DNA from 4 places in the Blastococcus brunescens genome. Region 3 is predicted to be linked to each of the others. Evidence: riboswitches for the same ligand, from Rfam matches in the RefSeq annotation. Region 3 holds a riboswitch; each other region holds the start of a gene.
The links. A riboswitch is a leader RNA that binds a small molecule or an ion and turns the genes downstream of it on or off. The one in region 3 is predicted to bind cyclic di-AMP.

Region 1: linked by a shared signal. The riboswitch ahead of U6N30_RS19230 (C40 family peptidase) and the one ahead of U6N30_RS16325 (aggregation-promoting factor C-terminal-like domain-containing protein) in region 3 are both predicted to bind cyclic di-AMP.
Region 2: linked by a shared signal. The riboswitch ahead of U6N30_RS14140 (hypothetical protein) and the one ahead of U6N30_RS16325 (aggregation-promoting factor C-terminal-like domain-containing protein) in region 3 are both predicted to bind cyclic di-AMP.
Region 4: linked by a shared signal. The riboswitch ahead of U6N30_RS17835 (transglycosylase family protein) and the one ahead of U6N30_RS16325 (aggregation-promoting factor C-terminal-like domain-containing protein) in region 3 are both predicted to bind cyclic di-AMP.

What each region holds. Positions count from the first base shown of each region.
Region 1 covers NZ_CP141261.1:2,872,689-2,880,327, reverse strand. The annotation lists gene U6N30_RS19250 (alpha/beta hydrolase) at 183-953, opposite strand; gene U6N30_RS19245 (epoxide hydrolase N-terminal domain-containing protein) at 920-1,255, opposite strand; gene U6N30_RS19240 (SMP-30/gluconolactonase/LRE family protein) at 1,255-2,154, opposite strand; gene U6N30_RS19235 (HNH endonuclease signature motif containing protein) at 2,294-3,499, shown strand; gene U6N30_RS19230 (C40 family peptidase) at 3,634-4,164, opposite strand; cyclic di-AMP (ydaO/yuaA leader) riboswitch at 4,180-4,335, opposite strand; gene U6N30_RS19225 (PH domain-containing protein) at 4,709-5,035, shown strand; gene U6N30_RS19220 (hypothetical protein) at 5,269-5,901, shown strand; gene U6N30_RS19215 (hypothetical protein) at 5,949-7,070, shown strand; gene U6N30_RS19210 (sensor histidine kinase) at 7,293-7,639, shown strand, end outside.
Region 2 covers NZ_CP141261.1:2,120,875-2,128,513, reverse strand. The annotation lists gene U6N30_RS14175 (PAC2 family protein) at 1-765, opposite strand, end outside; partial or broken gene U6N30_RS14170 (homocysteine S-methyltransferase family protein) at 855-1,310, shown strand; partial or broken gene U6N30_RS14165 (homocysteine S-methyltransferase family protein) at 1,319-2,019, shown strand; gene U6N30_RS14155 (dihydropteroate synthase) at 2,016-2,972, shown strand; gene U6N30_RS14150 (B12-binding domain-containing protein) at 2,927-4,003, shown strand; gene U6N30_RS14145 (vitamin B12 dependent-methionine synthase activation domain-containing protein) at 3,922-4,752, shown strand; cyclic di-AMP (ydaO/yuaA leader) riboswitch at 4,866-5,020, shown strand; gene U6N30_RS14140 (hypothetical protein) at 5,328-5,564, shown strand; gene U6N30_RS14135 (VldE C-terminal domain-containing protein) at 5,561-5,938, shown strand; gene U6N30_RS14130 (HAD family hydrolase) at 5,935-6,654, shown strand; gene U6N30_RS14125 (RecB family exonuclease) at 6,853-7,639, opposite strand, start outside.
Region 3 covers NZ_CP141261.1:2,446,667-2,454,305, forward strand. The annotation lists gene U6N30_RS16300 (sensor histidine kinase) at 1-72, shown strand, start outside; gene U6N30_RS16305 (GAF and ANTAR domain-containing protein) at 277-1,002, shown strand; gene U6N30_RS16310 (hypothetical protein) at 1,066-1,497, shown strand; gene U6N30_RS16315 (hypothetical protein) at 1,494-1,718, opposite strand; partial or broken gene U6N30_RS33980 (glycoside hydrolase family 3 N-terminal domain-containing protein) at 2,375-2,839, shown strand; gene U6N30_RS16320 (glycoside hydrolase family 3 N-terminal domain-containing protein) at 2,929-3,279, shown strand; gene U6N30_RS16325 (aggregation-promoting factor C-terminal-like domain-containing protein) at 3,431-4,126, opposite strand; cyclic di-AMP (ydaO/yuaA leader) riboswitch at 4,416-4,562, opposite strand; gene U6N30_RS16330 (class I SAM-dependent methyltransferase) at 4,889-5,278, opposite strand; gene U6N30_RS16335 (GNAT family N-acetyltransferase) at 5,407-5,877, opposite strand; gene U6N30_RS16340 (GNAT family N-acetyltransferase) at 5,922-6,353, opposite strand; gene U6N30_RS16345 (hypothetical protein) at 6,445-6,597, opposite strand; gene U6N30_RS16350 (SDR family NAD(P)-dependent oxidoreductase) at 6,594-7,289, opposite strand; gene U6N30_RS16355 (flavin-containing monooxygenase) at 7,289-7,639, opposite strand, start outside.
Region 4 covers NZ_CP141261.1:2,675,679-2,683,317, forward strand. The annotation lists gene glgX (glycogen debranching protein GlgX) at 1-48, shown strand, start outside; gene treY (malto-oligosyltrehalose synthase) at 45-1,871, shown strand; gene U6N30_RS17830 (hypothetical protein) at 1,996-2,367, shown strand; cyclic di-AMP (ydaO/yuaA leader) riboswitch at 2,577-2,737, shown strand; gene U6N30_RS17835 (transglycosylase family protein) at 2,741-3,328, shown strand; gene U6N30_RS17840 (ABC transporter permease) at 3,414-4,097, opposite strand; gene U6N30_RS17845 (ABC transporter ATP-binding protein/permease) at 4,094-5,359, opposite strand; gene U6N30_RS17850 (efflux RND transporter periplasmic adaptor subunit) at 5,356-6,042, opposite strand; gene U6N30_RS17855 (efflux RND transporter periplasmic adaptor subunit) at 5,970-6,383, opposite strand; partial or broken gene treZ (malto-oligosyltrehalose trehalohydrolase) at 6,593-7,639, shown strand, end outside.

The DNA of each region.
Region 1 (7,639 bases), 430 kb from region 3:
GCGCGGTGACCGACGGGTCCCACGACAGCACGAAGCCGTTGTAGGTCCCGCGCCGCCAGTCCTCCGGCAGCTCGGGCTGCAGCGCGTTGAGCACGCCGTCGACGTCCAGCAGCAGGACGGGTGGGGGAGCGGTCATGCAGCCGGTCTACCCCACGAGCCCGGCAGCGCCGCGACCGGTTCGCTCAGAGGTCGAGCGCCGCCCGCACACCGGTCACGAACGCCTCCGGCACCTCCCAGGCTGCGAAGTGCCCACCGGCCTCCGGCTCCTGCCACACGCGCAGGTCGAACAGCTGCTCGGCGAGCGGGCGCGGGGCGCGGACCAGGTCGTGCGGGAACTGGCTCACCACGGTCGGGACGTCGACCCGCTCCGGCGTCGGGCTCAGCCTCGCGTACGGCGCGAACGAGGTGCCGATGGCGCCGGTGACCCAGTAGGCGGTGATCCAGGTCAGCACGTCCTCCCGGGCGAAGACCGATTCGACGTCCCCGCCGCTGTCGCTCCAGTCGCGCAGCTTCTCCACGATCCAGGCGGCGAGCCCGGAGGGTGAGTCGCCGAGGGCGACGGCGAGCGTGTGCGGCCGGGTGCGCTGCGCGAGCAGGTAGGCGCCGTTGCTCATCAGCCAGCCCGAGGCGGACGTGCGGTGCTCGAGCTCCTCGTCGCTCGGCGGGCCGGCCCCGGGGCGCGGAGCGAGCGGGAGATCGGTGACGTGCAGCGCTGACACCCGCTCGCGGTACTCCGTCGCGAGGCCCAGCGCGGTCATCCGGCCGATGTCGCCGGCGGAGACGACGTAGCGCTCGTACCCCAGCTCGGCCATCGCCGCCGCCACGTGCTCCGCCATGCCCGCCCCCGAGAGGTCGCGGTCCTGCAGCGGCGCGGCGAACGGGTAGCCCGGCAGCGCCGGGACGACGACGTGCACGTCGGTCAGCAGCGGCAGCACCCGCTCGTAGCGCAGCACCGAGTCGGGCCAGCCGTGCAGCAGGACGACGGCGGGGCGTCCGGGTCCGCGGCGCGCTGGTGCACCACGCGCAGCCCGCCGGCGAGCGCCCACGGCAGGGCGCGGATCCGCTGCTCGTGCTCGCGCCAGTCGTAGTCCTCCGCCCAGGTGGAGACGAGGTCGGCCAGGTAGCCGGGATCGGTGCCGCGCTCCCAGCCGTGGTCGCCGGTCAGCTCGACCGGGCGCCAGGCCCGCAGCCTGGCGCGCAGGTCGTCGAGCACCGCCTGCTCGACCACCGGGGGCGCGGCGTCGTTCGTCGTCATCACGGCATCCCGGCGTGCGGGACGGCGACCTGCGTCGACACCAGCACCGCCTCGCGCACCGGCGCGCGGGTGTGCTCGTAGAAGTCCGGCGCGCAGCACAGCAGCAGCGTCCGGCCGTCGTCCCCACCGAGCGCGCAGGCGAAGACCCCCATGCCCTCCGGCGCGGCGATCTCCTCGACGATCGCGCCGCCTTCGGCCACCCGCAGGACCCGGGAGTTCAGCCCGTCGGCGACCCAGACGTGGCCCTCGGCGTCCAGGGTGCAGCCGTCGGGGGCGACGACGACCTGACCGATGAGCTCCTGGACGGAACCGCCCTCCGGCACGGGCCCGAGTTCTGCCCAGATGCGCCGGTTCGTCAGCGAGCCGTCCGGCGCGACGTCGAACGCGGTGAAGCGGTTGCCCCAGGTCTCGCCGACGATCAGCGTGCCGCCGTCGGGGGTGATCACGGAGCCGTTCGGGAAGCGCAGGTCCTCGGCCACCACGGTCACCGTGCCGTCGGGGTCGACCCGCTTCAGCGAGGCGGAGGCCGGGGCGCCGCCGCCCATGAGGTCGAACCCGAAGTCCCCGACGAAGGCGCGGCCGGAGGAGTCCACGACCATGTCGTTCATCAGGCCGGTGCAGGCGCCGGACAGGTCGGCGTGCGTGGTGACCTCGCCGTCGGACACCCGGAGCAGCCGGTGGTCCTTCATGGAGACGACGAGCAGTGAGCCGTCGGGCAGCCAGCCCAGCCCCGAGGGCTGGTTCTCCACCTCCAGGACGACGGTCTCGCCGCCCTCGGGCGCCACCCGGCTGACGGTGTGCCGGTAGAAGTCCGACGCCCACCAGGCGCCGTCGTGCCACCGCGGGCCCTCGAAGTACGAACCACCCTCCAGCACCGTCCGGAACGCTCGCTCAGCCATGGCCCGGACGCTACGGCCTGCCGCGTGTCAACACGAGGCGAGGTTCTGTGGACAAGCGTCTGACCTGTGGATTCGCGCTGCTGGAGACGCCGATCTCCGGTATTCTTCGTACACGCGTTCGATCGATCAGGAGGTGGTCATGGGCGAGCTGCAATCGGCGCTCGACGCCCTGGCCGCCGAGGACGTGCAGGGTCGGACCCCGCGTCAGAACCTCGACGAGATCGCCGTGCTGCTCGAGGCGCGCAACCGCATCGACGCCCAGTTGACCCGCCGGGTCCGGGCCGCCGAGCTCCAGCAGGCACCGGAGGAGGACGGCCAGAAGTCCATGCGGTCGTGGCTGCGAGGGCACGGCCGGATCACCTCGGCCGCGGCCGGGCAGCTGGTCCGCAACGGCCGGGCGCTGGGGTGTCTGCCCGCGGTGGAGGCCGCCTTCGCCATGGGTGCGGTCACGGCCGATCAGGTCGCCGTGATCGCTCCCGTGGCGAAGGCCGACCGGCAGGCCGCGGCCCTCGAGCAGGGCATCGACCTCGCCGCGGTCGACCGCACCTTCGCCGCCGTCGCCGCAGAGCACCGCGTCGAGGAGCTGTCCCGGCTGGTGCACCACTACCTCGCGCTGCTGGACCCCGACGGGCCGGAGCCCGATCCGACGGACGAGCGGTCGCTGACGCTGTCCACGCTCTCCGACGGCACGGTCGTGCTGCGGGGCCAGCTCGACGCCGTCGGTGGCGAGAAGTTGCTCACGGCACTCGAGGCGATCGTGCAGGCGGACCGGCCGAAGGGTGATCGCCGGACGCGCGCCCAGCAGAACGCCGACGCGCTCGTGCAGCTGGCCGACAACCAGCTGGCCTCGGGCGGCCTTCCGATCCTGCGCACGGTGAAGCCGAACGTCGTCGTCACGATCCGGGACGGCGACCTGGCCGACCGCGGCGCCGGTCGGGCTGCGGCGACCACCGGATTCGGCGGCCTCGTCTCGGCGGAGACGGCGCGGATGCTCGCCTGCGACGGCAGCATCACCCCCGTCCGGATCGACGAGCACGGCATGCCGCTGAACGTGGGCCGCACCAAGCGCGTGGTGCCACCGCACCTGCGCAAGGCCGTCGAGCTGCGTGACCAGACCTGCATCTTCGCCGGCTGCGGAGCCCCGAAGTACTGGTGCGACGTCCACCACCTGATCCACTGGATCTTCGGCGGGGAGACGTCGCTGGAGAACTCAGCTCTCCTGTGCGAACGGCACCATACGAAGGTCCATCACGGGTTCCGGGTCGAGCGGGATCCCGGCGGACGATGGCGGACGTTCCGGCCCGACGGCAGCGAGATCGTCATCGGCGCACCGCTGCTGATCTGAGCCGTACCGCTCACTGAGCGGAGCGCCGCCCCATCGCGAACCTCACGCACGGGTCCGCCGACCGTGCGCGCGGTCGGCGACCCCTGCGTCCCCGGGCACGCGTGGACCGGGGACGCAGGGGAGCAGCGTATGGATCAGACGACGCGTCGGGCGGTGTTGTAGCCCCACATCGAGTCGACCGGCACGACCGCGACCGGGTTGCCGTAGGTGGAGGAGTGCACCATCTGGCCGTTGCCGATGTACATGCCGACGTGGCCGACCGGGTCGTAGAAGAAGATCAGGTCACCGGGCTGCAGGTCGGCCTTGGCGACAGGAACCCCCGCCGTCGACTGTGCGCGCGACGTGCGCGGGATCGATACGCCGGCCGCCTGGTAGGCGGAGTAGGTGAGGCCCGAGCAGTCGTAACCGCCGGGGCCGGTGCCGCCCCACACGTAGGGCTTGCCCTGCTGGGCCAGCGCCGTGTCGACGGCGACCTGTGCGGCGGAGTTCGGCGCCACGACCGGAGCAGCGGCCAGGGCGACCGGCGCCGAGGCCACGGGCGCGGGGCCGCCGGCGTTCGCCGAGGCGGCAACGGGAGTGAGCGCGATGCCCGCGCCCGTGACGAGGGCGAGCGCCGCCCCGCGGAAGGAACGGCGGGTGATCGTGGACGTGCGAGTAGTCGTCATGGACGACGGGTTCTCCTGTTCTCCATCAACCGCCTACCGAGTTAGCTGACGGGTTCGGGCGGGGAGATCGCCCGGCGGAACCGGCGGAACCGGCCTCGCTTCACCCCAGGACTGCGGTGGGTCCCCGGTCCGGCACCGGAGACTCCGGTGCCGGTTCGGCGGTGTCCGGCCGGGTGTCACCGGAGGCGGTGACGAGGGGGCCCCGAACGGACGGCGACGACGCTAGGTCCGTCATCCAGTCGTCACAAAGCGTCCGCCGCGGGCATCGGGAGCTCCGTCGGGACGTGCGGCGAGTGGGTCCGGACAAGCGACTCGCGACGCCACCACCACCGATCCCGCTGCCGGTTCCGGACCGAGCGCGAGCCGCATAAACGGAACGCGATCGCCCGCTTACTTCCGCGCGGCGGCGTGGCGGCACGGAGCGTCCGCGTCCGATCCCGCGAGCCGCTGAGGTGTCGATCGCGCGACGGCGTCGATCGCGCGACGGCGTCGACCGTCGCCACTGCGTTGACCGTCGCGACCGCAGCGTGCTGTCGTGGCGGCGATGACCGATGACGTGATCTACGACGACGGGCGGGTCCGCCTCGACCGCGAGGCGCTGACCCTGCGGCGCTACTACTTCCCGCTCGCCAGGAGCAAGCGCATCCCGTACTCCGACATCCGCGGCATCGAGGTCCGCCCGCTGACCTGGCTCACCGGCAAGGGGCGCCTCTGGGGCTCCGCGCACCCGCGGTACTGGCTGCCGCTGGACCGCGCCCGCCTGCGCAAGGACACCGCGCTGGTGCTTGACGTCGGCGGTCGCGTCCGGCCCGCTTTCACCCCGGACGACCCCGCGCGCGTGGCGGACCTGCTCCGCCGCTGCATCGGCTGAGCCGCCCCGGACGCCGTACCCGGTCAGAGCCGCTCCCGGCCGGATCAGGACCGGCGCCTCACGACGCCGGGACACGTCCCGTCCGACCGTGGTCCTCGCCCGCCGGGAGGGACCCGGCCGGCGTTGGAGGTGGACCCATGACCGCTGAGCCCGTGACCCCGGCTCTGTCGGGACCGATCACTCGAGACGCGCCGAGCGCCCGCCCGGCGCCCATCGGCCGGCGGACCGCAGTCGTGTGCCTGGCCGTCGGAGCCACGCTCAACCTGGCCGAGGCGCTGATCGGCCGCGTCGTCGGCCAGAGCGGCTCGGTCGCCGGCAACCTCGACGCCTGGGCGGCGCGCCCGACGCTCGCCACGGTCGGCCTCGTCGCCGGCACGGTCGCCGTCCCGTTCCTGCTGCTCGGCCTCGTCGCCATGGCGCAGCTGGTCCGCCCGCGGATGCCGCGGCTGGGCACGACCGCCATGGTGCTCGCGTACGTCGGTGGGCTCGGCTTTCTGGGCATCCACGCCGTCTCGATCGTCGACCACGCAGCCGTCGACCAGCCCGACCGCGACGCCATGGTGGCGCTGCTCGAGTCCGCGCAGAGCAGCTCGCTCGCGCTGCTGATCCTCCTGCCCTTCCTGCTGGGGATGGCCGGCTCCGTGCTGCTCACCTCGATCGGCTACCTCCGCACCCGCGTGGTGCCGGTCTGGATCCCCGTCGTCCTGGTGCTGTTCCTGCTGCTCGACTTCGGACCCTTCTCGACCGGTCCGATCGACCCGCACTGGCTGTTCGTCGCCGCGTCCGTCGGCCTGGCCGTCGTGGTGGCCCAGCGGACCGACCAGCAGTGGTGGACCGGGCGTACTCCCGGCGACGCGACCTCCTGACCAGCGGTCCTCCGATCGGTAGCGTCGCGCGCGAGGTGGACGAACCGGTGTTCAGAGAGCGCGCAGCCCAGGGCAGCCGGGCCACCGTGGTGGCCCGGCTCTCCGCCGCGGCCGCGGTGGGATACGCGGCCGTCGGGCTGATCGCGCACATCGCCACCCCGGCGGCCGACCGGGAGAACCTCTTCGGCAGCCCCGAGCCGGTCGTCGGCCCGGCCATGGCGATCGTCGGTGCGGTCCTGCTCGGCCGGGTGCCCGGGCACCGGGTCCTGCAGCTCATGACGGTCATCGGCTGCTTCGCCTGCGTGTTCGCCGGCTCGCTCGGTCTCGCCGTGTACGGCTTCTCCGGCAGCGACGACCCGGCTCCGGTCTTCCGGATCGCCGCCTGGCTGACGCTCTGGACCTGGGTGCCGTCGTTCGTCTCCTTCGCCACCCTGCTCCCGCTCCTCTTCCCGGACGGCCGGCTGCTGTCCCGCCGCTGGCGCCCGGTCGCGATCGCCGCGGTCGGCCTGATCGCCACGATGTCGCTGCTGACCGCGTTCACCGACATCCAGCCGGAGGGGACCCAGCCGGCGAACCCGGTCGCGATCGGTGTCCCTGAGCCGGTCCTGGACGCCGTCCAGACGGTCCTGAACCCGCTGGTACCCGGTCTCGCGCTGCTCGGGCTGGCGAGCCTGATCCTGCGGTTCCGCCGCGCCGACCCGCAGGGCCGCCGGCAGATCGCCTGGGTCGGGTACGCGCTGGCCCTGGCGGTCGTGGCGGCGTTCCTCGCCCCGGCGCCGGTCAACGTGGTGGTCACCGCCGCCGTGCCGGTCGCCATCGGCGTCGCCGTCGTGCGCTACCGGCTGTTCGGCATCGACGTGGTCCTCAACCGCACCCTGGTCGGGACGGCGCTGCTGGCCTCCTCGGCGCTGGTCTACGTCGCCGTCGTCGGCTGGCTCGGCGGCCTCGCCGGTGCCCCGACTCGGTCATCGGCTTCATCGGAGCCGTGGCCGTCGCCGCCGTCTTCCACCCGCTGTACGTGCGCATCCAGCGCGCCGTGGATCGGCTGCTGCACGGCTCGCGCGGCGACCCCTATCGCGTGCTCGGCCACGTCACCGAGGTGCTCCGCGACGCCGCTGCGCCGCGCCAGGCTCTCGCCCGGGCCGTCGCGACGATCGCCGTCGACCTGAAGCTGCCCGCGGTCGCCGTGCAGGTCGACCGGCCCGGCGCCCCGCCGGTCGTCGAGTCGGTGGGGAGCGGGCCCTCGCCGTCCACGCCGTCCCGCTGCACTGGCACGACGCCGTCGTGGGCACGCTGCACGTCGCCCCCGCGCGGGCACCGACCGCCTGGACCCGGTCGACGAGTCGCTGCTGACCGACCTCGCCGCCCAGCTCGCCGCCGTCGGCTTCGCGTTGCGGCTGGCCACCGACCTGGAGCGCTCGCGCGACCGGCTGGTCACCGCACGGGAAGAGGAGCGCCGACGGATCCGCCGCGACCTGCACGACGGCCTCGGCCCGCAGCTCGCCTCGGCGGTCATGGCCCTCGACGTCGCGACGCGCGCGCTCGGGCAGGAGCCGGCCCGGGCCGTGCCCCTGGTGACGACGGCCCGCGACCAGCTCCAGGACGCCGTCGCCGACGTGCGCCGCATCGTGCACGGCCTGCGTCCACCGGCGCTCGACGACCTCGGTCTCCTCGGCGCGCTCCAGGCGACCGGACCCGGCCTGCTGCCCGAGCGCGACGGCGCCCCGCGCATCCGGAT
Region 2 (7,639 bases), 330 kb from region 3:
CTCGAGCGATCGGACGTACTCCACGACCTCGTCGTCCTCGTTGGCCATCTCGTCGACGGTCTTGACCCAGTCGTCGGCCTGCTGCGGCAGCGCACCCAGCGGCACGGTGATCTCGAGAACCTCCTCGACCCGCTGCAGGAGCGCGACGGTGGCGCGCGGCGACGGCGGCTGCGAGACGTAGTGCGGCACCGCGGCCCAGAAGCTGATCGCCGGCAGCCCCGCCTGCACGCAGGCGTCCTGGAACACGCCGAGGATGCCGGTGGGTCCCTCGTAGCGGGAGGCGTCCAGGCCGTAGGCGCGCGCGGACTCGGCGTCGTACGCCGAGCCGGTGACCGGCGTGGGCCGGGTGTGCGGGGTGTCGGCCAGCAGCGCACCCAGCGCGACGACGATCGACACGTCCAGCTCCGACAGGACCGCGAGCAGCTCGTCGCAGAAGCCGCGCCAGCGCATGTTGGGCTCGATGCCGCGGATGAGGACGACGTCGCGCTCGCTGCCCGGCGGCCGGGCCACCGAGATGCGCGTCGTCGGCCACTCGATGCGACGGCTCACGCCGCCGATCAGCGACACGGTCGGTCGGTTCACCTGGAAGTCGTAGTAGTCCTCGGGGTCCAGCGCGGCGAGGGGCTTGGCGTCCCAGATCAGCTCGAGGTGCTCGACCGCTCCGGTCGCGGCGTCCCCGGCGTCGTTCCAGCCCTCGAAGGCCACTACGACCAGAGGGTCGGTCAGCCGGGGCAGGTCGTCAGCTGCGGACTGGGGATCGGTCACCCCTGCGAGCCTACGTCGATCCGGTCGACCCGCCCGCTTCTGCGACCCGTCCGCGTGAAGCCGGGACGCTCGGTGGAGGAGATGAGAGGATGGGGGTGACATCGGGAGCGCCCAAGCCTGGGCCAGCCCGCCGGGGGTGCCGGAGCATCGAAGCCCGCACACCCACAGCAGAGCACCACTGGGGATCGCCTGTGTCCGAATCACCCACTCTCCGCCCGGACGCCACCGCCGAGCTCACCGCCCTGCTCGAGGAGCGGATCCTCGTCCTCGACGGCGCCATGGGTACCGCGATCCAGCGAGACCGGCCCGACGAGGCCGGCTACCGCGGCGAGCGCTTCGCCGACTGGCCCACCGAGGTGCAGGGCAACAACGACCTGCTCAGCCTCACCGCGCCAGAGATCATCACCGAGATCCACCGGGAGTACCTCGAGGCCGGCGCGGACCTGATCGAGACCAACACGTTCAACGCGACGACGATCTCGCTGTCCGACTACGGCATGCAGGAGCTCGCCTACGAGCTGAACGTCGCCTCCGCACGCCTGGCCCGGCAGGAGTGCGACGCGATGACCGCGCGTACTCGGAGAAGCCGCGCTTCGTCGTCGGGGCGATCGGCCCGACCAGCCGGACGGCGTCCATCTCGCCCGACGTCAACGACCCGGGCGCCCGCAACGTCAGCTTCGACGAGCTGGTCGAGGCCTATCTCGAGCAGGCCAACGGGCTCGTCGACGGCGGCTCGGACGTGCTGCTCATCGAGACCATCTTCGACACGCTCAACGCCAAGGCGGCGATCTTCGCCCTGGAGACGCTGTTCGAGGAGCGGGGACGCCGTTGGCCGGTGATGATCTCCGGCACGATCACCGACGCCTCGGGCCGCACGCTGTCCGGGCAGGTCACCGAAGCCTTCTGGCACTCCGTGCGACACGTGAACCCGCTGCTGGTCGGCCTCAACTGCGCACTCGGTGCCAAGGAGATGCGGCCCTACATCGCGGAGCTGTCCCGCATCGCCGACACGTTCGTCTCCTGCTACCCGAACGCCGGGCTGCCGAATGCGTTCGGCGAGTACGACGAGTCCCCGAGGAGACCGCCGCCGTCCTCGCGGAGTTCGCCGACAGCGGCTTCGTCAACCTCGTCGGGGGCTGCTGCGGCACGACCCCGCGCACATCGCGGCGATCGCCGGGGTCGTCGAGGGCGGCAAGCCCCGGGTCCCCGTCGAGCCTGCCCCGGCCCTGCGGCTCTCCGGCCTCGAGCCGGTGACGGTCACCGAGGACAGCCTCTTCGTCAACGTCGGCGAGCGCACGAACATCACCGGATCGGCCCGCTTCCGCAACCTCATCAAGGCCGGTGACTACCCGGCGGCGCTGGCGGTGGCGCGGCAACAGGTCGAGGCCGGCGCGCAGGTCATCGACATCAACATGGACGAGGGGATGATCGACGGCGTCGCCGCGATGGACCGCTTCACCAAGCTGATCGCGAGCGAGCCCGACATCTGCCGCGTGCCCACCATGGTCGACTCCTCCAAGTGGGAGGTCATGGAGGCCGGGCTCAAGAACATCCAGGGCAAGGCGATCGTCAACTCGATCTCCCTGAAGGAGGGCGAGGAGAAGTTCGTCCACCACGCGCGGCTGTGCCGCAAGTACGGCGCCGCGATCGTGGTCATGGCCTTCGACGAGGACGGCCAGGGTGACAACTTCGAACGGCGTACGCAGATCTGCCGGCGTGCCTACGACATCCTCGTCGACCAGGTCGGGTTCCCGGTCGAGGACGTCATCTTCGACCCGAACATCTTCGCCGTCGCCACCGGCATCGAGGAGCACGCCAACTACGGCCTGGACTTCATCGAGACCACCCGCTGGATCAAGCAGAACCTTCCCGGTGCACTGGTCTCCGGTGGCGTCTCCAACGTCTCGTTCTCCTTCCGCGGCAACAACCCCGTGCGGGAGGCCATCCACTCGGTCTTCCTCTACCACGCGATCGCGGCCGGACTGGACATGGCGATCGTCAACGCCGGCCAGCTCGAGGTCTACAGCGAGGTTCCCGAACTGCTGCGGGAACGCATCGAGGACGTGGTCCTCAACCGCCGTCCCGACAGCACCGAGCGCCTCCTGGAGATCGCCGGCGACTTCGCCGGCGACGGCTCGGTCAAGGAGGTCGCCACCGAGGAGTGGCGGTCGCTGCCGGTGGGGAGCGGATCACCCATGCGCTGGTGAAGGGCATCGACGCCTTCGTCGAGGACGACACCGAGGAACTGCGGGCGGAGATCAGCGCGCGCGGCGGCCGGCCGATCGAGGTCATCGAGGGCCCGCTGATGGACGGCATGAACGTCGTCGGCGACCTGTTCGGCGCGGGGAAGATGTTCCTGCCCCAGGTGGTGAAGTCGGCGCGCGTGATGAAGAAGGCCGTCGCCTACCTGATCCCGTTCATCGAGGCGGAGAAGCAGCCCGGAGACGCCGAGCGCACCAACGGCAAGGTCGTCATGGCGACGGCGAAGGGCGACGTCCACGACATCGGCAAGAACATCGTCGGCGTCGTCCTCCAGTGCAACAACTACGACGTCGTCGACCTCGGCGTGATGGTGCCGCCCCAGAAGATCCTGGACGCGGCCAAGCACGAAGGCGCCGACATCATCGGCCTCTCGGGGCTGATCACGCCGTCGCTGGACGAGATGGTCACCCTCGCCACGGAGATGGAGCGGCAGGGCTTCGACGTCCCGCTGCTCATCGGCGGTGCGACGACCTCCCGCGCGCACACGGCCGTCAAGATCGCGCAGAAGTACCACGGGCCGGTCGTCTGGGTGAAGGACGCCTCGCGGTCGGTGCCCGTGGTGGCGGCGCTGCTGTCGGACGAGCAGCGGCCGAAGCTGCTGGCCGAGACCGCGGCCGAGTACGAGGCGCTGCGCGAGCGGCATGCCGCGCGTCAGGACAGCCGGACGATGCTGCCGATCGCCGCCGCCCGCGCCGCGGCGCCCCGATCGACTGGAGCAGCTACTCCCCGCCGCGGCCGCGGATGCTGCTGCAGCAGGCGTTGGACGTCTGTTCCGGCCCGGCCTGCGACCACGTCCACCACACGGCGACCCAGTTCGTCCGGACCTTCGCCGACTACCCGCTCGACGAGCTCCGCGCGTACATCGACTGGCAGCCGTTCTTCAACGCCTGGGAGATGCGGGGCCGGTTCCCCGACATCCTGCACAACCCGGTGTCCGGAGAGGCGGCCCGCCGGCTCTTCGAGGACGCGCAGGTGATGCTCGACCAGATCATCGGCGAGAAGTGGCTCACCGCCAGCGGCGTCTTCGGGTTGTTCCCGGCCAACCAGGTCGACGGCGACGACGTCGAGGTCTACACCGACGAGTCGCGCTCCGCCGTCCGGACCACGCTGCACCAGCTCCGGCAGCAGACCGAGGGTCGCGACGGCTCGCCGCGCAAGTCGCTGGCCGACTTCGTCGCGCCGAAGGTCACCGGGCTGCGCGACTACGTCGGGGCCTTCGCGGTGACCGCCGGCCTGGGGTCCATGGAGCGGGTGATGGCGTTCAAGAAGGCGAACGACGACTACAGCGCGATCCTGCTGGAGTCGCTCGCCGACCGGCTGGCCGAGGCCTTCGCCGAGCGGCTGCACGAGCGGGTGCGGAAGGAGTTCTGGGCGTACGCCCCGGACGAGCACCTCGACGCCGACGGGCTGATCGCCGAGAAGTACCACGGCATCAGGCCTGCCCCGGGCTACCCGGCGTGCCCCGAGCACACCGAGAAGCAGACGATCTGGCAGCTGCTGGACGTCGAGGCAGCCACCGGCATCCAGCTGACCGAGAGCATGGCCATGTGGCCGGGTGCCGCCGTGAGCGGGCTGTACTTCTCCCACCCCGAGTCGCGCTACTTCGTGCTGGGCCGGGTCGGCCGCGACCAGGTCGAGGACTACGCGCGCCGCAAGGGCTGGACCGTCGACGAGGCGGAGAAGTGGCTGTCGCCGAATCTCGGCTACCGCACGGAGGACGAGTAGAGCGGGGCCCTACACCGGGAACGGAGATCTGTTCTTCGTCACGTATCGGTCGTCACGGTTTCGTAGTACTTTCGTTATCTGTTCGCCGGGCCCCGCTCCTCGACCGAGGACCCCGCCGGACACCGCCGAACTGCGCGCGGCCCCGTGCCGCGATCAGACCGGGGACCCATGGTTCCACTGGGGTGAATCCTGCGCGCGTACGCCGCAGGTAGGGCAACTTCCGGCCCGAACCCGTCAGCTAACTCGGTAGGCGGCTGAGGAAGAAACGGAGAGACGCCCCCTGTGGCGCCCCTGAACCTGTTCACCGCACAGCCCACTGACGACACCACCGGCACCGACGACCGGCCGAACCGTCGGGACCGCCGTCACCGCCTGGCCGCGCCGGGGTCCCGGGTGGCCTACTCCTCGGCATCGCCACCGTCTGCGTCCTGGCCACCTTCGACCTCGTCGCGGGCGCGCCGGCTCCCGCCACCGCGGAGACCCAGTCGGCGTCCGTCGTCGTCGCCGACGCCCTGGGCATCGACGGCGCGGGCGTCGAGGCCCCCGCCCCGGAGGACTCCGAACTGCTGGGCCAGTTGGCCGCCAGCAGATCGGAGCGCGACGCCGAGCAGGCCGCGGCCGCCGCGTCCCAGGCGCAGGCCGAGGAGGCCGCCGCCGCGGCGAAGGCCGCGGAGGAGGCTCGCGTCGCGGCCGAGGCCGCCGCCGCACAGGCCGCCGCCGAGGCCGCCGCCGCTGCCGCCGCGGAGGCCGCCGCGGCAGCGGAGACGGCAGCCGCTGCCGGCCCTCACCCGCCGCTGCGGCAGCGTCCGTGACCGCCAGCGTGATCGCGAAGATCAACAACAGCGCGGGGCCGATCCGGCCCGTCGCGCAGGCCGCCGCCAACGCGGTGGTCTCCAACGTGCCCGGCGCCGCGGGCATCACGCTCGGCGGCACCCGCGCCAGTGCCGCCGACCCGGGTGGGCACCCGTCCGGGTTGGCGGTGGACTACATGGTCGGCTCGAACGCGGCTCTCGGTGACGCGATCGTGGCGTACCACGTCGCCCACTGGGACGAGCTCGGCGTCGACTACATCATCTGGCAGCAGCGCATGCTCAGCTCGCCCGGTGGTGGCTGGAAGACGATGGAGAACCGAGGCAGTGCCACGGCCAACCACATGGACCACCCGCACGTGAACTACCGGGGATGAGCGACCCGCAACCCGGCCGGGCCGACCTGCGCGCCGTCCTGTTCGACATGGACGGCACGCTGGTCGAGACCGAGCAGTACTGGGGCGAGGCGATGTTCGAGCTCGCCGCGAGCCTCGGCGGGCGGATGTCCGAGAGCGCCCGCGCGGCGACGGTCGGCTCCACGATGCGCCGGTCGATGGCCATCCTGCACGCCGACCTGGGGCTGGTGCGCACGGAGGAAGAGCTCCTGGACGACGCCCGCTGGGTCGAGTACCGAACGGCCCAGCTCCTCGCGACCGGCATCTCCTGGTGCCCCGGCGCGCGCGAGCTGCTCACCGAGGTCCGGGCCGCCGGGCTCCGCACGGCGCTGGTCACCACCACGCCCCGCCGGCTGGCCGACATCGTCCTCTCGACGATCCGCGCCGACCTGGGGGCCGATCCGTTCGACGTCACCGTCTGCGGCGACGAGGTCCCGGCGCGCAAGCCCGACCCCGCGCCCTACCGGCAGGCGATGAGCGCCCTGGGCGTCGGGCCGGAGGCGTGCGTGGTGATCGAGGACTCGGAGTCTGGCGTGGCCGCGGGGCTCGCCGCAGGTGCGGCCGTCCTCGGTGTGCCGACCCTGCAGGCACTGGCGCCCGCGCCCGGCCTGACGCTCCGGAAGGGGCTCGGAGGCATCGGCCTCGAGGATCTCGCCGGCGTCCTGGCCGCACGGCAGCCGGCGGGCGTCCCGGCCTGACCGGGCTGTTCAGCCTGCGGATGTGCCGGAGGTCCCCGACAGCCTGCGGCCGCGGCCGATCGACGACGAGCGGGAGCAGCTGCTCGCCTGGCTCGGCTCCCTGCGTGCCGGGACCAGGTCGGCGCCCTACGGGCGCCGAGGTGGCCCCGCCGTTCCGTGCGGTCGAGGCGCGCCGTGGCGGCCGAGTGCGGCCCCCGGTCAGTCGCGCTCGACGACGGGCAGCAGGGTCTGCCAGCCGGCGGCGGCTGCCGCCTCCGCGGGGAAGGGCGGGGGAGTGCCGCCCCACTCCGGGCAGACCGCCTGGTGGTCGCACCAGCCGCAGAGCCGGGTCTTGTTGGGGCGGAAGTCGCCGGTGGCGACGGCGCGCTCGATCGCGGCCCAGATGGCCTGCAGCGTCCGCTCGAACCGGACCAGCTCCGCCTCGTCCGGAGCGTAGGTGAGCGTGTCACCGTCGCCGAGGTAGATGAGCTTGAGCTGGGCAGCCACCACGCCACGGGTGCGCCACAGCACCAGCGCGTAGAACTTCATCTGGAACAGGGCCTTGGCCTCGAACGCCTCGCGCGGCATCGACCCGGTCTTGTAGTCCACGACGCGGATGGCGCCGCTCGGCGCGACGTCGACCCGATCCACGAAGCCGCGCAGCAGCAGCCCGTCGGGGAGGGTCACCTCGACCAGCTGCTCGCGCCCGTCCGGCTGGATGCGGGTCGGGTCCTCCAGGGCGAAGTACCTCTCGACCAGCTTCCCGGCCGACGCCAACCACGCCTCCACGGACTCGGGGGCGTTCGGGTCGGTCTCCGCGCCGTCGTCCTGCACCGTCCGGAAAAGCTCGGCGATGCCTGGCTCGTCCCGCAGCTCGGCCCAGGCCGGCACCACGAGCTCCTGCGCGGCGGCGACCGTGCGGCCGGCCGGCGGGAGGTCGTACAGCTTCTCGAGGACCGAGTGCACCAGCGTGCCGCGGACGGCAGCGAGGCTCTTGCGCTCGGGC
Region 3 (7,639 bases):
CAGCTCTGCGACCTCGTGCAGCTGCGTTCCTCGGAGCAGGGCACCACGGTCCGGATCACCACCTGGCTCTGACCGCCAAGGTCAGCGGGGCGCGGACGTCCGGGCCGCCTCCCGTCCGGCGTGCGCGCCGGTGACTATGCTTCTCCGCGGAGTGCGTCACACAGCCGGCGCGCGACCGGGGTTTCCGCCCCGCCTCGACCAGACCCTGGAAGCCACGGGGTCCGGTGCCTGACCGCCGGCATGTTCGTCCGGTGCTACCCACACGGAGAACCACGCGTGACCCGCCCCCAGAACGACCCTTCGGCGGCCGCCGTCCAGTCGGCCTTCGACGAGCTCGGGCGACTGTCCTTCGCCGACCACTCCCTCGAGTCGGTGCTGCACACGGTGACCGCCCTGGCCGGCCGGGTCCTGCCGGGCGAGCCGGTCACCTCGGTGACGATCCTCCGCGAGCGCGGGCCCGCCACCGTCGCCGCCAGCGGGCAGCTGGCCGACGACCTGGACCAGACGCAGTACCGCCTGGGAGACGGCCCCTGCATGACCGCCGCACGCACCGGGCAGCTCACCGAGATCCCCGACACCCGGGCGGCGACGCAGTGGCCGGAGGTCGCCGCCGAGGCCGCCGAGCGCGGCTGCGACACGGTCCTGTCGGTCCCGCTCCCGGTTCAGGAACGGGTGCGAGGCGCCCTCAACGTGTACGCGCGGGCGTCGTCGGCCCCGGTGGACCGGACCCGCGAGCTGGTGGCTCGGTTCGCCACCTACGCCGTCGTCCCGGTCTCGAACATGTACCTGTACGAGATCGCCGTCGAGCGGGCCGAGCACCTGCAGGCCGCGCTGGACTCGCGGGCGGTGATCGACCAGGCCAAGGGCATTCTCATTGAGCGGTTCAAGCTGACCGCGGACCAGGCGTTCCAGGCGCTGGCGCGCATCTCGATGGAGACCAACACCAAGGTCCGCGACGTCGCCGAGCGGTTCGTCGAGTCCGGGGAGTTCCCGTCCGGGTGACCGGCCGCGACGACCGGAGCCGTGGGGTTGCGTCGCGGACCACCGTCACGGACGGTTGCTGACGTGGATCCCTTCCGCGGGCTCGGGATGCCCCGCATCCCCGGGCTCAGCGAGCTCCTTGCCCTGCTGCAGACCCAGACCGAAGCGCTGGCCCAGCTGCCCCGCACGCTCAGCGACCTCAACGGCACGGTGAAGGAACTGACCGAGGCGACGACGATGGCGCACGCGACGATCGCCTCCGCGCAGCGGATCGCCGAGCGCCTCGAGGACCTCGTGGACGAGCTGGAGGAGCCGGTGCGCGCGCTGAGGCCCGGCATCGAGCGGGTGGGCCGGGTGCTGGACGACCCGGTGGTCGACACCGTCCCCGACACGCTGCGGCGCATCCAGGAGGATCTGGTGCCGCTGATCCACGGGCTGCGGGTCGCGCAGGACCGGGTCGGCTCGGTGACCGGCCTGCTGCGCCGCAGGCCCCGGGAGGGCGACGACGGCCTTTAGGCCTCCGGCGGCTTGCCACTGTCGCCGGCGGGCCGGACGAAGTCACCGACGGCCTTCTCCAGCTGGGCCCAGGTCGCGCTCCACTCCTCGAGCGGGTCGAGGATCCGTTCGAAGACGGCCAGCTGCTGGTCGAAGGCGTCCAGCTGCGCCCGCATCGCGGCGATGGACTGCCGCTGCGCCCTGACCGTCGTGGCGACCGCCCCGACCTGGGCTGCCGACATCGCGCCCGGAGGGCTGGGGAGTGCCGGCAGGTGCAGCCTCGACGGGACGGCGCCGGCGAGGACCGGGCGCGGTCGGTGAACCCTCGCAGCTGGCCCACGAACTCGTCGATGGACCGCCCGACCAGCTTGCCGGTCGCGGTCTGGGGCTCTGGTTGCTCCTGCTCGCCACCCATGCCCCGACCGTATTACTCCCCGCCAGGGAGGGCGAGCATGACACCGGCGACGTGCGCGCGCTCAGCGGCCGCCAGGCGGCCGCCGCTCCGACGCGCGGTCTCGCCGGTGCCGCGCCCGGATCACGGGCCGCTCTCCGATGAGCCGGTTGATCGTCGTCAGCATCCGGGCAGACTGGGCTGGACACCCCGAGCGGTTCCGACAGGAGGCCAGGACGTCCATGCTCCGACGAACGTGGCCGGCCGTCCTCGCTGCGCTCCTCGTCCTGGTGGCCGGCTGCTCGTCGGAGCGACCGGCGACGTCGCAGGACACGACGACACCGACGGCGAGCACGGCACCGCCCAGCGAGCCATCGGCGGAGGAGCAGCGGGTCGAGGCGGCCCTCGCGGGGCTCGACCGGCGCGCTCAGGTGGCCCAGCTGTTCGTGGCCGGCGTGCCGCTGGACGACCTCGACACCGGCGAGGCCGTCGCGCAGCAGGGCGTGGGTGGGCTGTTCCTCGCCGGCCGGTCGCAGGCACCGGCGGACGAGCTCGCCGCGACCGCCGCGCGCTGGCAGTCCGTCTCCCCGGGCCGGACCTCTGGGTGGCCGTCGACCAGGAGGGCGGCGCCGTCCAGTCCCTCAAGGGCCCGGGGTTCGAGCGGCTCCCGTCCGCGCAGGCGCAGGGAGCCCTGCCCCCGCCCAGCTGGCGGCCCTCGCCGCCGACATCGGGGCCTCGCTGTCTGCCGCGGGCGTCAACCTCAACCTCGCGCCGGTCGCCGACGTCGTCCCGGCCGGCACCGAGGCGGCCAACGAGCCCATCGGCGCCTTCGACCGCCAGTACGGCAGCACCCCCGAGGCCGCCGCGCCGGTGGTCGCCGCCGTCGTCGACGCGCTGGCCCGGGCGGGGGTGACCGCGACCCTCAAGCACTTCCCCGGCCTCGGCCTCGTGCAGCAGAACACCGACACCACCGCGGACGTGACCGATGCCGCGACCGGTGCCGACGACGCCCAGGTGACGCTCTTCGGCGAGCTGGCGCGCTCCCCGCCGACCCCTTCGTCATGGTCTCGTCAGCGACCTACCCCAAGATCGACCCGTCCGCGCAGGCTGCGTTCTCGCCGGTCGTCGTCACCGGACTGCTCCGCGAGCGGCTCGGCTTCGACGGCGTGGTCATCTCCGACGACCTGGGCAACGCCCGCGCCGTCCTCGACCTCCCGCCGGGCGAGCGCGCCGTCCGCTTCCTGGCCGCCGGCGGCACCCTGGTGCTCACCGTGGACCCGGACCTCGTGCCGGAGATGATCGACGCCGTCCTCGAGCGCGACCGCAGCGACCCGGCGTTCGCCGCCACCGTGGACGCCGCGGTGCGCACCGCCCTGATCGCCAAGGACGGCGCCGGGCTCCTGCCGGACTGAACTCAGCCGACCAGCTCCGCAGCCGCCCGGCGTTCCTGGACGGCGTGCCCGGTGGGTGGAGGACGCCGTCCCGGTGGTCGTAGCTCCACCCCGACGTCCCGGTGTGCACCGCCACGGGCGTCCCACCCGCCGCCACGGCTGGATCAGGTGCTCAGTACCAGCCCTTGGACTGCGAGTGGCTCCAGGCGCCGCACGGGGAGCCGAAGCGGTTCTCGATGTAGATGAGCCCGGCGTCGATCTGGCGGTAGCCGTCCGACGTCTTGGCGATCCCGGTGCCGGCCCACGTGGAATCCAGGAACTGCGCGATCCCGTAGGCGGTGCTGGTCGGGTTCTGCGCGTTGGGGTTCCAGCCGCTCTCCTTGCCCCAGAGGTTCTCCAGGCAGGTGAACTCGCTCGCGCTGCCGACCTTGCCCATCGCGTACTCCTTGTAGGAGCCGGCAGGGGCAGTGGGCGCGGACGTGCCCTGACCCGGACGGGCCGCGGCAGCTGCGGCCTCGGCGGCACGGGCCGCCTCGACGCGGGCGGCCTCCTCGGCGGCGACGCGGGCAGCTTCCTCGGCCGCGACGCGGGCGGCCTCCTCGGCGGCGAGACGATCGGCCTCGGCCTGGTCGGCGGCGGCCTGGACCGCCGCGGCCTCCGCACGCTCGGCGTCGCGCTCGCTGCGGCTGGCGGCGAGCTGCTCCAGCGGGGCCAGGAGCTCGTCGGCGGTCACCGGGGCCGCCTCGGCGCTGATGCCGAGCTGCTCGGCGACGCTCACCGACTGCAGCTGCGCGGCCTCGGCGGGCGGCTCGCCGGCGGTGACGACGCCGACGAGCACAGCGCCGGCGGCGGCGGTCGCGAGGTACATCGCCGGACGACGGCCGGCGAGGGCGGGCGGTGTCCACGACGGGTGGCTCGGCCGTGCGAGGACGTGAGGGTGCGCAGGTTCATGAGGTGCGTGTGCTCCGGATGACAGGACGCGGCGGACCTGCGGCGCACGAGGCGCGGGCGATCCACCACTGGGGGTCGAGGGCAGCACCGCGGGCTGGACGCCCGGCGGAACACCGGTCAGCGAGGCGGGCCCGCGGAACGGTGCATGTGGACTGCTGCGTGCGCGGCGCGCCGAGGGCGCACCAGGCTGCGGCTCTCCGTTCGTCGGTTCCTTCCGTGGCCGCCTACCGAGTTAGCTGACGGATTCGGGCGGGAAGCGGCCCTACCCGCCCCGAGCGGAGCTCGGAGCAGGATTCACCCCAGTACTGCGGTGGGTCCCCGGCTCGCCCGCGACCGGTTGGCCTCGGGCGACTCGGCGGCGTCCGGCGCGGCCACCCCGGGTGGGGCGGAAACGTCCGGCCGGACCGGGCCAACGTAGCCGCCGTTACCGTTACGTGACAATCCCATGGCGGGAATCGGCGGCGTGATGCATCTCGCGGCGGCGGCTCACGGCAGCCGCCACACGGTGGTCCGCCGGACCTGGGTGGGCTGGTGGGGCGATGACTCGGTGTCGGTGACGTCGAAGGTCGCCACCGCCGCGAGCCGGTCCGTCGGCACGTACGGCCGCCCGGGATCCCCAGGTAGACCTCGGCGCCCCGCGCGCGGGCGGCCTCGAGCCAGGGCAGCACCCGCTCGCTCATCACGCGGTCGTAGCAGACGTCACCGGCCAGGACGACGTCGACGGCGGGCGGCTCCTCCCCAGGACGTCACCGACGACGTCGATCGGGCCGACACCGTTCGCCTCCGCGTTGACCGGCACCGCGGCGTGCGAGAACGGATCGATGTCGCTGGCGACCACCCGCCCGGCCCCCGCGAGCGCCGCCGCCACCGCCACCAGACCGCTGCCCGCGCCGAGATCCAGCACCGACCGCCCGCGTACGACCGACGGGGTGTCGAGGACATGGCGAGCGAGCGCCTGACCGCCGGGCCAGGCCGCCGCCCAGAACGGCGGGTCGGTCGGCGCCACGCCGCGCTCGGTCTCGATCGCCTCCCACAGGGCCACCACGTCCGCGGCGACGTGCAGGGTCACCTCGGGGACCAGGGACGGACGGGCGGGCCGGGTGTGGTCGCGGACGAAGGTCGGGGAGACGGACCCCGGGGGAACGGGACGATCGGCCGGCACCCGGCCAGTCAACCCGACCGTCGGCCCGTCCGGAGTCAGAGGTGGGTCGACCAGGACGACAGCTGACCCGCCGGCCGGAATCCCAGCGACTCGTTGACGGCCACCATCGGCCGGTTGGCGTCGGAGTTGTAGGTGCTGATCCGGCGTACCTGCGGGAAGGCCGCGACCAGCTCGCGCAGCACCGCCACCTTCATCCGGGCACCCAGCCGATGCCCGCGGTGCTCGCGCAGGACGAGCGTGCCGCCCTGGTGGGCACGCTCCGGGGCGGCGAGCGTCACCTGCAGGTCGGTGAACCCCACCAGCCTTCCCTCGCGGACGGCGCCGGCGGACAGGACAGTGCGGCCGCGCGCGACGTGCAGGGCCTCGTACTCGCGGATCCGGGCGCCGTCCCACTGCTCCTCGGCGACGGGCAGGTCGCCGTGCGGCGCGTCGGTCGTCATGCGCTGTTCGAGCAGCGCCCGGTCGGCCAGGAGAGCCTCCGGCGTCCGGTCGCGCCAGGTGAGCACCTCGTAGCCGGCTCCGGCGCTTTCGGCCTCCGCCTCGACGGCAGTCAGCCGCGCCGCGTCCGGGGGAGGACCAGGTCGCGGCGGGTCTCCACGAGGTCGCACGTCCAGCCGTGCCGCAGCGCGAAGCCGCGCCCGGGCGCCCCGGGCGCCGGCTCGTCGACCTCGGCGATGAGCTCCGTCCGCCCCGACCGGGCAGCCAGTGCGGTCCCCGCCTCCAGTAGCGTCGTCCCGACGCCCCGGCGTCGGTGCGCGGGGTGCACCGCGACGTCGAGGACCGCGAGCGTCCGGTCGCCGCGCTGCGGCAGGATGAGCCGCAGCGCCCCGACGACGGCCCCGCCGACGACGGCGGCCCGGTGCGTGCCGCCGCGGGAGCCGCCCGGCGCGACCAGCTCCCGCCCGAGCGCAACGTGGTCCGCCGCCGCGCGGGCGGCTCGTCCGGGCGGTCGGTGCGCTGCCCGGCCGCCCAGACCTCGCACCAGTCGGCGAAGAGGGCGTCGTCGGGAGCGAGTTCGACCAGGCGGGGCAGCACTCTTGAAGTTCTACTGCCCCGCACAACCGGACTTCCGGCTACCGCGCGGCCGGCGGCTTCGCCGGAGCCGCCCCACGGGCGATGAGCTTCCAGTAGCTGCCCGGCGTCAGGCGGACGAGCACGTCGGGAACCTTCGCGCTCCAGCCGATGAGCAGCCGTGGACGGCGTTTCTCGACAGCCGCCATGATCATGGCCGCGGCCTTCTCGGGGGCATGGTCAGCAGCTTGGCGAACTGCTTGCGACCCACCTCGTACTCCTCGGCCGAGACGCCGGAGCCGGTGCGTGCGCTCTCGGCGATCCGCGTCTTGATCCCACCGGGGTGCACCACGGTCACCCCGACCGCGTTCTCCGCGAGCTCGTGCCGCACGGCCTCGGAGAACCCGCGGACGGCGAACTTGCTGGCCGAGTAGGCGGCCTGACCGGCGGGCGCGAAGATGCCGAAGACGCTGGAGACGTTCACCAGGTGCGCGCCGGGGTGGGCCTTGAGCGCCGGGAGGAGCGCATGGGTCAGCCGGACGACGGCCCGGAAGTTGACCGCCATCACCCAGTCGAACTCCTCTAGGGTCACCTGGTCGAAGCGCCCGCCGAGGGCGACCCCCGCGTTGTTGACCAGGAGGTCCGTCTCCGGGTGCTCGGCGGCCAGGGTGGCCGCCAGGGCGTCGGTCTGGTCGTCGTCGGAGAGATCGGCGACGTGGGTGGCGAGCGTCAGCGCCGGATGGGCGGCCCGGATGCGGTCGGCGACGTCGCCCAGCCGGTCCTCGTCCCGGTCGACGAGCACCAGGGAGCTGCCCCGCGCGGCCAGCTGGACAGCGAGCGCCTCTCCGATGCCGCTGGCTGCCCCGGTGACGACGGCGGTGCCGCCGGCGAACTGGTACGGGCCCATCAGGCGACCGCCTTCTCCGTGGTGGTGGCGGGCACGCGCCGCTGGAACGTCATGCCCTCGTCCTCCAGCGAACCCCGCCGCAGAAGCCCCACGTCGCGGATGTAGTTCTGGTGCAGCTTCCAGGGCTTGCGCCGGCCCTGCTTGGGCAGGTCGGCGAGGCTGCGCTGGACGTAGCCCGACGCGAGGTCGAGGAACGGCTGGTCGGCGCCCTCCGGCGGCGCGAGGGGCGTGGCCGAGACGTAGCCCCGGGCGCCGAGGTGGTTGATCAACCGGCAGACGTAGCGGTTGACCAGGTCCGCCTTGAGCGTCCACGAGGCGTTCGTGTAGCCGATGACCATCGAGAAGTTGGG
Region 4 (7,639 bases), 230 kb from region 3:
ACGGTCCAGGGGCGCTCGATCGTCGTCCTCACCGGACCCGCCCGGTGACCACGCCCGACCGCCGGCCGGTGCCGGCCGCCACCTACCGGCTGCAGGTGCATGCCGGCTTCCGGCTCCAGGACGCCGCCGAGGTAGCGGACTACCTGGCCGACCTCGGGGTGACCCACGCCTACTCGTCCCCGCTGCTGCGCTCGGCCGAGGGCAGCAACCACGGCTACGACACCGTCGACCACGCCCACATCGACGAGGCCCGAGGCGGCCGCGCGGGTCTCGACCGGTTCGTCGCCGCGCTGCACCAGCACGGTCTGGGTCTCGTGCTCGACCTGGTGCCCAACCACATGGGCGTGGACGACCCGTCGGCCGCCCCGTGGTGGTGGGACGTCCTGCAGCATGGGCCCACCAGCGCTCATTCCCGAGCGTTCGACATCGACTGGGACTTCGGGGGCGGCAAGGTGCGCATCCCGGTCCTCGGAGCCGCCGACGACGTCCAGGAGCTCGAGATCGTGGACGGACCGGACGGCGCCGAGCTGCGGTACCACGACAACCGCTTCCCCATCGCGCCGGGCACCGGCGACGGCACCCCGCAGGAGGTGCACGCCCGTCAGCACTACGAGCTGGTCGACTGGCGGCGCGCCGACGGCGACCTCAACTACCGCCGCTTCTTCGCGATCAACACCCTCGCCGGGCTGCGCGTCGAGGACCCGGCGATCTTCGACGCCACGCACGAGCTGGTCCTCCAGCTGGTCCGGGACGGCGTGGTCGACGGTCTGCGGATCGACCACCCCGACGGCCTGGCCGACCCGAAGGGCTACCTCGACCGGCTCGCGGACGCCTCCGGGAACAGCTGGACCGTCGTCGAGAAGATCCTCGAGCCCGGCGAGGACCTGCCCCAGTCGTGGCGGACCGCCGGGACGACGGGCTACGACGCGCTGTCCGAGGTGGACGAGGTGCTCGTCGACCCCGCCGGCGCGGGCCCGCTCACCGCGCTGGACACCGAGCTGACCGGCAAGGCCGTCGACTACGAACAGCTCGTCCACGACTGCAAGCGCGAGGTCACCGACGGGATGCTCGGCTCCGAGGTCGCCCGCCTGGTCCGGGTGATCGGGGAGCTCCCCGGCATCGACGCCACGCAGCAGACCGAGGCGCTGGCCGAGCTCCTGGCCACGTTCCCCGTCTACCGCAGCTACCTGCCCGACGGCCGCGAGCACCTTGACGCCACCGTGACCGCCGTCCGTACCCGGCGTCCCGACCTCGTTCCCGCGGTCGACGCCCTGCACTCGGTGCTGTCGGCCTCGGGGTCAGAAGCGGCGACCCGGTTCGAGCAGACCAGCGGGCCGGTCATGGCCAAGGGCGTCGAGGACAGCGCCTACTACCGGTGGGCGCGGTTCGTGGCGCTCAACGAGGTGGGCGGCGACCCGGCGCGCTTCGGCAGCACGGTCGAGGAGTTCCACGCCGCCCAGCGGCGCCGTGCCGAGCGCTACCCCGAGTCGATGACGACGCTGTCGACGCACGACACCAAGCGCAGCGAGGACGTGCGGGCCCGGCTCGCGGTGCTCGCCGAGATCCCGACCGAGTGGGCGGACCTGGTCCGCTTCCTGCTCTCCCGGCACCCGCTGGCCGATCGACCGCTGGCGCACCTGGTGTGGCAGAACCTGGTCGGGGCGTGGCCGCTGTCGCGGAGCGCGCGCACGCCTACGTCGAGAAGGCGGCCCGTGAGGCGGGGACGTCGACCACCTGGACCGCCCCGGACGAGGAGTTCGAGGGCCGGCTGCACGCCCTCGTCGACGCCGCCTTCGACGACGAGGCGACGGCGGCCCGGATCCAGGAGCTCGTCGAGCGGATCGCCCCGTTCGGCTGGTCGAACTCGCTGAGCCAGAAGCAGCTGCAGCTGACGATGCCCGGCGTCCCGGACGTCTACCAGGGCACCGAGCTCTGGGACTTCTCCTCGTCGACCCGGACAACCGCCGACCGGTCGACTACGCGCTGCGCCGGACGTTGCTCGCGGCGATCGACGGCGGGGAGATCCCCGCGGTCGACGAGACCGGCGCCGCCAAGCTGCTCGTGGTCTCGCGGGTGCTGCGGGCCCGCCGAGACCACCCCGAGTGGTTCGCCGGGTACGACCCCGTCGAGGCCACCGGGTCGGCCGCCGAGCACGTCGTCGCCTTCGACCGTGGGGGCGTCGTCGCGGTGGCGACCCGCCTGCCGGCCGGACTCGCCGCGGACGGCTGGGGCGACACGGCCCTGAAGCTGCTCACCGGTGCCTGGCGCGACCTGCTCACCGGCGAGCGGGCCGTCTCCGACATGGGCGGCGTCGCCGTCGAGGCCCTGCTGACCCGCCTGCCCGTGGCCCTGCTCGTCCGCGCCTGAGCCCGCCGGTCTCTCATGACGCCGACGGAGCGCGGTCGGACGGGGACGCCCCGGGGTCGTGGTCCGGCGTGGCGGCGCCCGTGCGAGGAAAACGCCCGAACTCGTTCCGTTGGGCGCGCGGCTCGCCCGCTCGCGACCTAACGTCGTCCGGGCGTCCGGGCCTGCCCGGCCGGGCGCGAGGCACCGGACCGCCCAACCCCGTCCGCCGGCGCCTGACTCCGACCCACCCAGGACGGGGGCGGGGGACCCACGTCCCGGCGCGTACGCGCGCCTCGGGGTGAAGCCGCGCGTGCAGCACACAGGCACGGCGGCCGGGCACCGATTCGCCCGAACCCGACAGCTCACCTCGCCGGCGGTGATCGGAGGATCACCCATGTCCACGCACCCTCGACGACGCGCGTCCGCAGCCGAGGCCCTCCGCGGGAGCGCCGTCGTCATCGGCGCCGCTGCAATCGGCGTCGGCGCCCTGGCCACGCCGGCCTCCGCGGACCACTACGACTGGTCCGCAGTCGCCCAGTGCGAATCCAGCGGCAACTGGAGCATCAACACCGGCAACGGTTACTACGGCGGCCTGCAGTTCAGCTCCCCCACCTGGCTGGGCCACGGCGGGGCGGAGTTCGCTCCGCGCGCCGACCTGGCCACGCCCGCGCAGCAGATCGCGGTCGCGGAGCGGGTCCTGCTCACCCAGGGTGCCGGCGCCTGGCCTACCTGCGGCACGCTCCTCCGCCCCGGAACGACCCCCGCAGCCGCGGCACCGGCGCCCGCCCCGGCCCCGGCACCGGCACCGGCTGCCGCGGCGCCGTCGACGGGCGCGAGCTACACCGTCAAGCCGGGTGACACCCTGTCGAGGATCGCCGCCGCTCAGGGCGTCGCCGGCGGCTGGGAGGCCCTCTGGGCCCTCAACCGCGACACCGTGGCCGACCCGGACCTGATCCAGGTGGGCCAGACGCTGACCGTGTAACCCCACCGGTCGCCCCGACAGTGGGCGCGGATGCACACGTCCCGACCCGGGAGCTGCACATCCGCGCCCACCGTCGCCCGCGGGGTCAGAAGCGGATCGCGTCGATCACCTTGGCGCGGACGGCGATGATCGCGGGCAGCAGGCCGGCCAGCGCCCCGACGGCGGTCGCGGCGATCATGCCCTCGACCGCGGCGGCGACCGGGAAGCCCGGCATGTCCGCGATCGGGATGCCGTTGTTCAGCAGCTGCTCCAGCGGCAGGTTGCGGACCAGCACGATCGCCGCCCCGACCGCCAGCAGCCCGGCCAGCGCGGTGGCGCAGACGCTCTCCAGCATCACCGCGGAGAAGATGCGGCCCGACGTCGCGCCGAAGCTGCGGCGGACGCCGATCTCGCGGATCCGCTGCCGGACGGTGACCAGGCCGATGTTGAGCACGCCGAGCCCACCGAGGACGAGCACCACCACCCCGGCGCCGCGGATGGCGAGCCGCAGCATCGCGATGGTCTCCTCGGCCCCCTGCGGATCGGCGCGGTAGGTGTCGACCTGCAGGCCGCCGAGGGCGAGACCGAGGTCGTGCGCGACCGTCTCCATCACCTGGTCGGCCTGGTCCGCCGGCACCCAGAGCTCGAGGGTGCTCGGTCCCGCGTACATCGCCGTCGCCGGGTCCACGGCCACGGCGGCGTCCCAGGGCCCGGCCGAGCGGTCCACCCGGTAGGCCACGAGCTCCTCCCCGTAGCCCTCGCGGACGACGCCGACGATGGTCGCGGTCACGGGGTCGGCCCGCCGATCACGACGGTCGGCCGCGCGGCCAGGTCCGGCGCACCGAGCGCGCTCATGAACGCCTCGTTGACCACGACGGCGGGCGAGAGGCTCTGCCGGTCGCCGTCGCGGAGCCAGCGGCCCTCGATCGGCTCGATGCGGTGCAGGTCGCCGTAGTTCGGGGAGACGCGGCGGGTCTGCACGGCCATCGTGCCGCCGGGCATGCGGAAGCGCGTCTCGCCCCAGGCGATCGTGGCCGCCGTCGCGATGTCGTACCGCTCGACCAGGTCGGCGACGGCGGCATCCCACCGGGCCGCGTCGGGCGGCATGCCGGTCATCGGGTCGTACGCGCTGACGGCGACCGTCGCCGCCCGGCCGCCGGAGCGCTCGCCGACCTCCTGCTGGACCTGGGCGACCATGAGTCCGAGGGCGGTCACGCTGGTCATCGCGAAGACCGCCAGGAAGACGCCGACCAGCGACAGCAGCACCCGGGTCTTGTGCACCCGGACCTCGTCCCACGCCTCGGCGAGGGTGCCCAGGACGCCGGTCATGCCGGCCCCCGGTCCGACGTCGCCGCCCCGAGCGCGCCCGCGGCGACCAGCGGCGAGCACACCCCGGTCCAGCCGGAACCGGCGGGCGGCCAGCGCGGCCACGGACAGGTCGTGGGTGATGGTGACCAGCGCGGCGCCGTTCTCGGCGGTGGCCTGCGCGAGCAGGGCCATGACCTGGGCGCCGGTCTCGACGTCGAGGGCGCCGGTGGGCTCGTCGGCCAGGACGACGCGGGGCCCCCGGACGAGGGCGCGCGCGATGGCCACCCGCTGCTGCTCGCCGCCGGAGAGCCGCTCGGGCACCTGGTCGGCGCGGGCGCCCAGCCCCACCCGGTCGAGCATCTCCCGGGCCGTGCGCCGGCGCCTCAGGTAGTCGCGGCCGCGGGCATAGAGCAGCGGCGCCGCGACGTTCTCGGCCGCGGTCCGGCGCGGCAGCAGGTTGAACTGCTGGAACACGAACCCGAAGACCTCGCCGCGCAGCCGCGACCGCCGCCGGGCCGACAGCTGGTCGGTCGGCTCGCCGTCCAGCAGGTAGCTGCCCGACGTCGGGGTGTCGAGCAGGCCGAGGAGGTTGAGCAGGGTCGACTTGCCCGACCCGGAGCGGCCCACGATGGCGACGTGCTCGCCGGGCGCGACGTCGAGGTCGACCCCGGTGAGGATCGGCAGGACGCTCTCGTCCGGGAGCAGCACCTCCCGGCTGATCCCGCGCAGCTCCAGGAGACTCATCCGTACGGCCCGCCCATCATCGGGTCCTGGACCGGGGTGTCGTCGGGCACCGGCACGAACTGCAGCACCTGCTCGCCCTCGGTCAGGCCCTCCCTGACCTCGATCTGGTCACCGTCGGTGAGGCCGAGGGTGACCGGCCGCTGCTCCTCGGTCCCGTCGTCGGCGAGCACCCAGACGTTGCCGGACTGCACCGTCCCCTGGACGGCGGTGACGGGGACGACGAGCACGTCCTCGGCCGTGCCCGCCTGCACCCGGACCGTCGCTCCCATGCCGGCGAAGACCGTCACCCCGGCGGGCACCGCGCAGCGCGCCGTCGTCCCTCCGCCGGTTCCGCCGGCGCCTCCCATGTCCGGTGTCGACGGAACGTCGGGCGTCTCCCCAGCAGCCGGCACGCCCAGCGCGAGGGCGGTGCAGGTGAACGGCGCGGGGCCGCCCTGCACCTCGACCTCGGCGGTGGCCGGCGGGGTCAGCAGCCGGAACTGCTCGGCCTGCGTGAGGGTCGCGGTCACCGACAGGGTCCCCGGGGAGACGGCGCCGACCGTGTCGCCGACGGCCACGATCTGGTCGACGAGGACGTCGAGGGCGGTCAGCGTGCCCGCGGACGGAGCGGTCACCGTGGCGGTGCGCACCCGCGGTGGGCGTGGGGTCGACGTCGGGTTGCCCTCGGCGTCGGTGCCGGCCACGGGGCGAGCTCCTCCTCGAAGCGGATCTCGAGGAGGGTCTGCCCGGCGGTGACGGTCGCGCCCTCCGCCACCAGGACCCGGCGGACGGTGCCCGCGGCCGTGGCCTTGACCGGGACGGCGGCGTCGGCGACCACCGTGCCGGTGACGGAGACGGTGTTGGCGACCGTCCCCCGGCTGACGGGAACCGTCGGGGAGCCGAGGTCGAGCGTCGGTGCACCGGGCCCGCCCGGATCGGAGGTGTCGGTGCCGCCGCGGAAGGCGAGGACGACGAGGGCGACGGCGATGACGGCCCAGACGAGCAGCCGGAGAGCCGGGAAGACGATGGTGCGGACGACGGACATGCACGCTCCCTGCGCGCTCGGGTACCCGGTGGTACCGGTATCGAGGGAACGTATCGGCTCGCTAGCACGGTGTCGTCATCCTGCGGGCGGACGCGCGGTGTACGACCTGGGGTTGACCAGCGGCATGGCGGGCATGATGCGTCCGCCCCTTCCGCTCCCCACTGCTCTGTCGCCATCCACCCCACCCGCCCCGCACCGGAGGCCCCCGCATGTCCGCTCCCGTCGAGTTCGCCGTCTGGGCGCCCCTGCCCGAACGGGTGCGGCTCCAGGTCGACGGCGCCGTCCACGACATGCGCAAGGACGACGAGGGCTGGTGGCGGGCCGAGGTGGAGGCCGCTCCGGAGGCCGACTACGGCTACCTGATCGACGACGACGACACTCCCCGTCCCGACCCCCGCTCCCGGCGCCAGCCCGAGGGCGTGCACGGCCCTTCCCGCCGGTTCGACCCCGCGGCACACGAGTGGGGCGACCGCGCCTGGACCGGCCGCCCGCTGGCCGGCGGCGTGGTCTACGAGCTGCACATCGGGACGTTCACGCCCGAGGGCACCTTCGACGCGGCGATCGGCCGGCTGGGGCACCTGGTGCGGCTCGGCGTCGACTTCGTCGAGCTGCTGCCGGTCAACGCGTTCAACGGCACGCACAACTGGGGCTACGACGGCGTCCTCTGGTACGCGGTGCAGGAGGAGTACGGCGGGCCCGCGGCCTACCAGCGCTTCGTCGACGCCTGCCACCAGCAGGGCCTGGGCGTGATCCAGGACGTCGTCTACAACCACCTCGGCCCGTCCGGGAACTACCTGCCCGAGTTCTTCCCGATCTTCGCCGACGGCGGCGCCAACACCTGGGGCAACTCGATCAACCTCAGCGGCCCCGACTCCGACGAGGTGCGGCGCTACGTCATCGACAACGCGCTGATGTGGCTGCGCGACATGCACGTCGACGGCCTGCGGCTGGACGCCGTCCACGCGCTGGTCGACGAGCGGGCGACGCACGTGCTGGAGGAGATGGCCCAGGAGGTCGACAAGCTGTCGGTCGCCGTGGGCCGGCCGCTGACCCTGATCGCGGAGAGCGACCTCAACGACCCCCGCATGGTGACCCCGCGGGTGGCCGGCGGCCTCGGCCTCACCGCGCAGTGGAGCGACGACTTCCACCACTCGCTGCACTCGGTGCTCACCGGCGAGGGGCAGGGCTACTACGCCGACTTCGCCGAGGGCGGTCTGGGCGGGCTGGCGAAGGTGCTCACCGGCGCCTTCTTCCAC